4 regions of the Bradyrhizobium sp. AUGA SZCCT0182 genome follow, and region 4 is predicted to be linked to each of the others. Evidence: predicted binding sites of a transcription regulator. Region 4 holds the regulator's gene; each other region holds the start of a gene.
What was found. The regulator LexA, encoded in region 4, represses DNA repair genes until DNA is damaged. The targets are predictions, from matches to a motif close to TGTTCNNNNTGTGTTCNG.
Positions count from the first base shown of each region.

Region 1 (2,203 bases), on a different contig from region 4:
CAGCCGCTTCGGCGGCGTCGAGGCTCGCGGCTCCATGGTGCGCGCGAGTTTGGCATCGAGCGTCGTCACGGACAGTGCGACCTTGACCAGATTGCGTTTTGCCATCCGCTGGAGGATGTCGATGTCGCGCGTCACCAGCGCCGATTTGGTGACAATGCCGACCGGATGGCCGGCACGTTCCAGCACTTCGAGAATGCCGCGCATGATCTTGTATTTGCGCTCGATGGGTTGATAGGGATCCGTATTGGTGCCGATCGCGATCATGCGCGGTTCGTAGCCCGATGCCGCCAGTTCCTTTTCCAGCAACTCCGGCGCATCGGGCTTGGCGAGCAGCTGGGTTTCAAAATCAAGTCCGGGCGACAGCCCGAGATAGGCGTGGGTCGGCCGCGCGAAGCAGTAGACGCAGCCATGCTCGCAGCCGCGATAGGGGTTGATCGAGCGGTCGAAGCCGATATCGGGCGAGTCGTTGCGGGTGATGACCTTGCGCGAGGTGTCGAGCCCGACCGTGGTCTTGAACGGCGGCAGGTCTTCGAGGCTCTGCCAGCCATCGTCGAAGACGACGCGGGCTTCGGCCTCGAAGCGGCCGCTGTCGTTGGACTGGGCGCCGCGGCCACGCCGCCGCTCGCGCTCGATCGCGACCGCCAGCTCAGGAAAAGGATTAGCACCCGCCGGTTCGGAGGGCGCCGTGACCGGCGGGTGCTTGAGGGCATGAGAGGATGCTCGGCTCATGCAGGGAACGTAACACGCGCTGAGAACAAATCAAGAACATCATTTGAAAAATCCACAGCATGGCTGCCGCAAAAATCTGCACGGCAACGGATGTTTTGAATGTGACAAGGTGATAACAAGCGGCGTTTTTCACCGTTTGAGCCAACGAAGCCTCATGCTGAGCGTGATCATCCCGACCGAAGGCGTCGAACAGCCCGCCGTCGCTACCCTGGCGGCGCTGGTGCCGGGAGCCGCCGCCGGTTTGATCCGCGAAGTGGTGCTGGTGGACCGCACCGCGAACGGCGTGATCGAGCGCGTGGCCGACGTAGCGGGCTGCCGCTTCATGGCGTTTGAAGGCAGCCGTGCCGCGGCGCTCGCCGCCGGTGCCCGGCAAGCGCGCTCGCCCTGGCTGATGTTCCTGCATGCCGGCGCCGTGCTCGACTCGGGCTGGATCGAAGAGACCGCGCAATTCATCCAGGGTGTAGCGGCCAGCGGCCGGCCCCGCGCCGGGATCTTCCGCTATGCCCGCTCGCCTTATTCCGACGCTAGTTTCCGCGATGGCCTCAAATTCATCGCCCGCATGGTTACGGGGCCCTCGGCGGAACAGGGTCTTCTCATTGCGCACGATCATTACGACCGGCTCGGCGGCTACCGGCCGGACGTCCGCCGTTCCGAAGCCCGGCTGCTGCGCCAGCTCGGCCGGCGCTCCCGCACCATGCTGCGCAGCCGGATCATGGTGGTAGCCTAGGCGCCTCCGCCAGCGCGTTCACGCGCGTCTTCGACACCGGGGGCTCAGACACAAAATCGCGAAAACAACCCCATGCAAAGTAGCACGGGTTCGGTTCGCATCTGAATATACTTGCCAAAGTCAAATAATTATATGACATTGGCAAGAATTGAGGTGCGCCATGTCCCAGAACAATTCCGACCAAGAGGTCGCGGCGGTCCGCGCCTTCAATCGCTTCTACACCCGCAAGCTCGGCGTGCTCGACCAGCAACTCATGAAGAGCCCGTTCTCGCTCAGCGAGGCGCGGGTGCTGTACGAGCTCGCCTATCGCGAAGACCTCTCGGCCAAGGAGATCGGCGCCGAACTCGGGCTCGATGCCGGCTATCTCAGCCGGATCGTGCAAAACTTCGATGAGAATGGATTGCTCACCCGCAAGCCGCTGCCGGCGGACCGGCGGCAATTCCGGCTCGCCCTGACGCCCAAGGGACGCCAGACCTTCACCAAACTCGAGCGCAGCATGCAGGACGACATCGGTGCGATGCTGGCCGCGTTGCCGCGCGGCGGCAGCCAGAAGCTCGTCGGCGCGATGGCCGAGATCGAGCGGCTGCTCGGCGTATCAGGCGCGGCGGCGCCAGCGATCCTGCGCACCCACCGCCCCGGCGACATGGGCTGGGTGGTGCAGAGCCACGGCGCCTTCTACGCCAGCGAATATGGCTTTGACTCCTCGTTCGAAGCGCTGGTGGCGGAGATCGCGGCGAAATTCCTGAC
Region 1 covers NZ_JAFCLY010000067.1:30,164-32,366, forward strand. The annotation lists gene JQ611_RS39180 (PA0069 family radical SAM protein) at 1-729, opposite strand, end outside; gene JQ611_RS39185 (glycosyl transferase) at 884-1,456, shown strand; gene JQ611_RS39190 (helix-turn-helix domain-containing GNAT family N-acetyltransferase) at 1,617-2,203, shown strand, end outside.
Region 1: a site for LexA is predicted at 751-768, ahead of JQ611_RS39180 (PA0069 family radical SAM protein). Genes of this name have one in related genera too.

Region 2 (2,203 bases), on a different contig from region 4:
GTGCACTTTGAACGACGCAACTCGTCAAAGCAGAGGAAACTGGACTGACGTCTCTTCGTTTGCCTCGACAAAGCCGGAGATCGAGACGCCTAAAAGCCTAATTGCTTTTTTAGTCGGGAAGATAGCCCTTAACAGGTCGGCCGACGCTGTCGCCAAGGCATCCCGGCTTCCGAAGGCATCGGTCGCAGTCCTGCTCCGTGAGATCAATTCGAAGTCGGCAAATTTTACTTTGAGCGTCACCGTGCGACCCCTCGTGCCTTTGTCTTCGCAATGCCGCCAGACCTTATCGATCAGCGGCTGCAATTCTAAGAGCATGGCGTCAAAATCGATAAGATCGGTCGAGAAGGTATTCTCCGAGCCAACGGACTTACGTATCCGATCGGGACGGACCTCGCGATTGTCGACGCCGCGCGAGATCCAATAATAATAGCTTCCGGCTTTACCGAAATTGGTTTGCATAAACTCAAGCGACTGATTGCGCATGTCCAGACCGGTATGGAGGCCAAGCGAATTCATTTTTGCGCTGGTCGCAGGGCCGATGCCATGAAACTTGCCGACCGGCAGGGCCTCGACAAACGCAGGTCCCATTTCGGGCGTGATGACATACTGGCCGTTCGGCTTACGATAGTCGGAGGCGAGCTTAGCCAGAAACTTGTTGTACGAAATCCCGGCCGATGCGTTGAGTCCCGTCACCTGCTTGATCTTCCCGCGGATCGCGAGTGCGGCGTCGCGCGCGAGCGGAATGCTCTGCAAATTCTCAGTGACGTCAAGATAAGCTTCGTCCAAAGACAGCGGTTCAATGATCTGGGTGTACTCGGCAAAGATCTCGTGGATCTGCTGCGAGACCGCCTTATAGACCTCGAATCGCGGCTTCACGAAAATCAGGTCAGAGCATTGCCGCTTTGCGGTAACCGAGGGCATGGCCGATCGGACGCCCAACTTCCGTGCTTCGTAACTCGCCGCCGCCACGACGCCTCGCTCTCGCGATCCACCGACCGCAACCGGCTTGCCGCGGAGATTCGGATTGTCCCGCTGCTCGACCGAAGCATAGAAGGCGTCCATATCGACGTGGATGATCTTTCGCTGGCGGCTTTCGGTCATCGCACTCTGCTGAGGAACCGCTTCCGTTGCTTCAAAATTTCAAGCCGGCTTTCTGCCTGCGGCAGCCCTGATGAGTTGCTTGACAAATCAGAGCATGCCGGAACAAAGATAGAACGATTTCGGTGTTACAGCAACGGCGGAGTGGCGACTTGGCGCTCTGCGTTCGGTTCAGGGGAAAGCTCAAAGGCTCTGCGGATGAAACGGCCGGATTTACCCGTCTATTACTACCACGACCATTTCGTCGAGATGCTGGCGTTTGTCAGAGCGACTTATGGCTCGATCCTCACGGATGAACACGAAGCGTTCGTGGCGCGGTTCCAAAAACCTTTCCAAGGATGCGCAGTGTCTGTTGATACGGATGGTCAATCGGCGGGGAGCGATCTTCAATAGGTCGCTCTTTAAGTACGCGGAGATCTTGGAGCTGGAGCGGGCAGCAGACGAGCTACTGGCGCGTGGCCAGGCCAGGCTTCTCAAGGAAGAAGACTATGCTTTGTTTGTTACGTGCCTGCCCAAGGACGTGTTGGTAAGAGGTGCAAAGGCGGCGCAGCGGACAGACGTCCGGGCCTCTTGGCCGAAATCGAAATTAATCGATTACTTTCTGGCGCAGGTTCCATTTAGGGTCGCCGCAGAGCATTGTGGGGCAGCCCAATTCATTGCTTTAGATGACGTCAGGCCCCTCGAATTCCTGCTCTACCTTTACTTCGGCAAGACTGAAGAAGACTTGAAGAACTTTGCCCTGCGCGATCTGGGCATTATGAGGACGAACAAGGTATCGTCATTTAAGGCTCGTTTCACAGATGGAGACGAGGCGAGGGCGTGCTTCCACTACAGCCAGCTTCTCGATCGGATCGAACTGAAATCGCCTAGCGTCCACCAGGAAGCGGTCGCCGACATCTTCAGTGGTCCCGATTGTCCGAGCGATTATGCCGCTGATCTGCGCAGCCGCGCCGCCTGCCAGGTTGGCCAGTTTTTCGAGAAGCTGGGAGACAAGGATCTCGCCAGGCAGCTTTATCGCGCCGGTTCATCGCCGGAATGCCATGAACGGTTGGTCCGTCTGCTTTATGGCGCCGGTAATAAGGCAGATGCAGAAGATTTGTTGCGG
Region 2 covers NZ_JAFCLY010000039.1:73,642-75,844, reverse strand. The annotation lists gene dinB (DNA polymerase IV) at 25-1,101, opposite strand; gene JQ611_RS31480 (exonuclease domain-containing protein) at 1,391-2,203, shown strand, end outside.
Region 2: a site for LexA is predicted at 1,200-1,217, ahead of dinB (DNA polymerase IV). Genes of this name have one in related genera too.

Region 3 (2,203 bases), on a different contig from region 4:
ATGCCGGCCTTGACGCCGAGGTCGAGGATTTCGCCCATTTTGGAGACGCCCTCGCCATACATGATGTCGAATTCGACCTGCTTGAACGGCGGCGCCAGCTTGTTCTTTACGACCTTGACGCGGGTCTGGTTGCCGACGACTTCATCGCGCTCCTTGATCGCGCCGATGCGTCGGATGTCGAGGCGAACCGAGGCGTAAAACTTCAGCGCATTGCCGCCGGTGGTGGTTTCCGGCGAGCCGTACATCACCCCGATCTTCATGCGGATCTGGTTGATGAAGATCACCATGGTGTTGGATTTGTTGATCGAGGCGGTGAGCTTGCGCAGCGCCTGGCTCATCAGCCGCGCCTGCAGGCCGGGCAGCGCATCGCCCATCTCGCCTTCGAGTTCGGCCTTCGGCACCAAGGCGGCGACGGAATCCACCACCAGCACGTCGACCGCACCCGAGCGCACCAGCGTGTCGCAGATTTCCAGCGCCTGCTCGCCGGTGTCGGGCTGCGAGATCAGGAGCTCGTCGATGTTGACGCCGAGCTTGCGGGCATAGACCGGGTCGAGCGCATGTTCGGCGTCGATGAAGGCGCAGATGCCGCCCTTCTTCTGGGCTTCGGCCACCGTATGCAGCGCCAGCGTGGTTTTGCCTGAGGATTCCGGCCCGTAGATTTCGACGACGCGGCCTCTCGGCAGGCCGCCGACGCCGAGCGCGATGTCCAGCCCGAGCGAGCCCGACGAAATCGTCTCGATATCCATCGAGCGATCGTTCTTGCCCAGCTTCATCACAGAACCCTTGCCGAACTGGCGCTCGATCTGGGAGAGCGCGGCGGACAGGGCCTTGGTCTTATCCATGGAGGATCCTTCGACGATACGCAGGGCAGTGGCGGACATGGGTGCTCCTTATGGCGGGGATTCGCTAGCGGGACAAACGGACGACGAGGATCTCAGGGGATTCGACTGACGGTGAATGCTTGTACCACCTTTGTTCTCTGTTCGCAATATGTTCTTTCAGAGAGAGCGGTACTGGCCCCTCTCGCCCCCATTCTAAGTTAATGATCCCTTGTGATTTTTGAGGTGGCCCCTTTTGGCCCTCACCAGCGCCGCGATGTTGCCGCGCTCTGTTCATCCCCCTAAATGGGTAGGCCGAACCGGCCGGTACTGGCCTGTTTCGACCCCTAGTGGCCGAAGTTGAAATGCGCAGTGGCCTTTTTTGGAGTGTTCACTTCGGAACCGACGTCCGGGATCGGAATTTTATAGGATCGGACATGCAAACCCTACGGTTAGGACCCGTCAGCAACGAGGTTGTATCATGCAGCGTCGCCGATCCGTTCCTCACACATTTGAACATCGAATTGCAGCTGAGAAGGCCCGGTTAGAAGCACAGGTAACCAAGCTCAAACCTGGTCCTCAGAAGGAAGTGCTGCTCAGGAAGATCAGGCAGCTAGAGACGGCCTCTCACATAAACGAGTGGCTTTCCTCTCCTGGACTTCAACCACCAGAACCAGCCTAGAAAAGTAAGGCCGCCCTCCCGGCATACTCGCTCCAGATCAACGGCGCACAAGTGCGCCGTAACGCGGAGCGGGACCATGAACAACCAGAATGAAATTCGCGAACTGACCGATGCGGAGCGACTGACCGACGATGAGCTTGAATCGGTCTCAGGGGGTAAAGTCATTTCGAAGGGCGTCATCAATTCGAGTGCAATCAGCCTTCCGAAACCCAGCTACCCGCCCGTCGCGTAAACGAGGCCGCCCGAGTCGGCACTGCCCGTTCTCCGACCGTGAACAAGGCTCCGAGGCCGCCTCCATTGGCGGCCCCTTCTTCGTCATCGTCCTCCAAGACTTCCTTTTGCTTTTGGCCTCGAGCAACTTTGATCAAGTTTGCCGATCTCTATCGGTCCATCTTCCCTTCGACCAATAACCGCACATTGATTTCGCGAACGACTTTGTTGCGCATCCAACCCGCAGCCAGCGTATTGCTATCCTGATCGTTGTCTCTCTCACCAGCAAAGGGCGCGCTGCCACCATCATTCGGGAAACTGGCTATCGAAGCACTGGCGCTTGCCGTGCCCTCGAAGCCGTCTTAAGCGCGCCCAAAGAAACGGCCCCAGCCTCGGGGAAGAGGCACTGGGGCCGCTTGTGCTGCCGGGGCAATTGGGACTGGCAGCGCCTTCACAACTCCGCCCATTGCCACTTGTTCCCGAAATTCTGTGT
Region 3 covers NZ_JAFCLY010000021.1:93,697-95,899, reverse strand. The annotation lists gene recA (recombinase RecA) at 1-881, opposite strand, end outside; gene JQ611_RS22360 (bacteriocin) at 1,577-1,732, shown strand.
Region 3: a site for LexA is predicted at 981-998, ahead of recA (recombinase RecA). Genes of this name have one in related genera too.

Region 4 (2,203 bases):
CGCTCCCTCGTAAGAGATAGAGACCCGTGCCTCCCTCGAGGCGCTGGCCTCTATCAGAGTGGACTTGAGCAAAGTCTATTCCTGTTCTGGGCAATAGTGCGACGGAAAGGCCGGCGTGCCCGATCACAAACGCGCTACGGCGGCTGCGGATCTTCGGGCATCGGCGGCAGCGGCAGTTCGAAGGCGCCGAGATGGAATTGCTCCCTTCCGTCGTCGGCAATCCCGGGCAGCGCGACCAGCGTGAACGCAGCCTCCGGATATTGCTGCCAGATCGCGAGATCTTCCGCCGTCACCATCAGCCAGCCGAACCGGAGCATGTAGCGGCCCGGCTCGGTCACGAGTCCAGCCCTCTGCCAGGTGATCTTGGTGATCATACTGCTGACCACGTCTCGTCCCCCCGGTTTTTGCGTCTTCGAGTCGAAGAAAACGCGTCAAACCAACCATCCTTGCCCGCACAGTTTTTGCCGCATTCTGGGCAATTGTGCGACGCGCGGCCCCACCGTTCTCCGTCAGGGCCGGGTCTTGATCTTGCAGCCAACAACGTGGATGCCCGGCACAAGGCCGGGCATGACGAGCTTACGGATGTCGTTACCGAACAGAAGCGCCCGCGAAAGCGGGCCGCCCTCAGTACTTCCGGTACAGCCCGATCAGCTTGCCCTGAATCCGGACCCGGTTCGGCGGCAGGATGCGGACTTCATAGGAGGTGTTGGCAGGCTCCAGCGCGATCGAGGCGCCGCGGCGGCGGAAGCGTTTCAGGGTGGCTTCCTCCTCGTCGATCAGCGCCACCACGATATCGCCGGTGTCGGCGGTCTCGTTGCGCTGGATCAGCGCCATGTCGCCGTCGAGAATGCCGGCGTCCACCATGGAATCGCCGCGGACTTCGAGCGCGTAATGTTCGCCGGAGCCGAGCATGTCAGGCGGTACGCTGATGGTGTGGCTGCGGGTCTGCAGCGCCTCGATCGGGGTGCCGGCGGCGATCCGGCCCATTACGGGAACGGCGACCGGACGGTTGCCATCGTCCTCGGCGGGCGCGCTGGCGGCGCGGACCTTGCCGAGCGTGCCTTCGATGACGCTGGGAGTGAAGCCGCGGCGGCCGTTGCCGTTACCGGCGCCCGCAAGCTCGGGCAGCTTGATGACTTCGATGGCGCGGGCACGGTTGGGCAGGCGGCGGATGAAGCCGCGCTCTTCCAGGGCGGTGATGAGGCGGTGGATGCCGGACTTGGAGCGGAGGTCGAGCGCATCCTTCATTTCGTCGAAGGAGGGCGGCACGCCGGCTTCCTTGAGCCGTTCGTTGATGAAACGCAGAAGTTCATACTGTTTGCGCGTAAGCATCTCGAGCAATCCCCCGGTTGGCGCGTCGTAATTCGTGGTCGTTCAGTTCAGTTGCGAGTGCGGTCTCAAATTCGGAAGTCCAAAACTCCCATTTGTAGACACTAGCTCTCGAAACAAATCATGAACGGACACTATATGTTCGATACATGTTCCGCAACCACTTAATTTCAGGTGAACGCGCGCCGACTTCGCCCGAACAGGCCGCCGCGATGCGTCATTCCGGCAGGCGCAGGAACTCGCATGGCGTGCCTTTCGGCAGCGCCGGCGCAAACGGCGGACGTATCAAAAGCGCCCGTGCCGCAGCGAGATTTCCAAGCAGCGACGAGTCCTGGTGGCTCACCGGCACCGCGATCAACGCACCGTCCTCGCGCTCTTCAAGTCGTGCGCGAAGATAGTCTTCGCGCTGATCGTTGGCGGGGAGATCGCGGCCGAGCAGGGCGGTCTCACGCGCGTGATGGATGGTTTTTCGGCCCGACAGCGCGCGAATCAGCGGCACCAGAAACAGGAAACCACAGACATAGGACGAGACCGGATTGCCGGGCAGGCCGATCACCCGCATCGCCCCGAGGCGCCCGTGCATCATCGGCTTGCCCGGCCGCATCGCGATGCGCCAGAACGCCATGGCGACGCCCTCGGCCTCCAGCGAGCGCTTGACGAGGTCGTGGTCGCCGACCGAGGCGCCGCCCATCGTGATCAGGATGTCGGCGCCCGATGCGCGGGCGCGGCGGATGCCGTCGGTGGTCGCCTCGACCGTGTCGGCGGCGATGCCGAAATCGATGGTCTCGGCGCCCTCGGCCCGCGCCAGCGCGCGCAGCGCATAGCCGTTGGAGTAGACGATCTGGCCGGGGCCCGGGATCGAGCCCGGCATCAC
Region 4 covers NZ_JAFCLY010000006.1:7,553-9,755, reverse strand. The annotation lists gene JQ611_RS08745 (hypothetical protein) at 135-374, opposite strand; gene lexA (transcriptional repressor LexA) at 625-1,332, opposite strand; gene glp (gephyrin-like molybdotransferase Glp) at 1,547-2,203, opposite strand, start outside.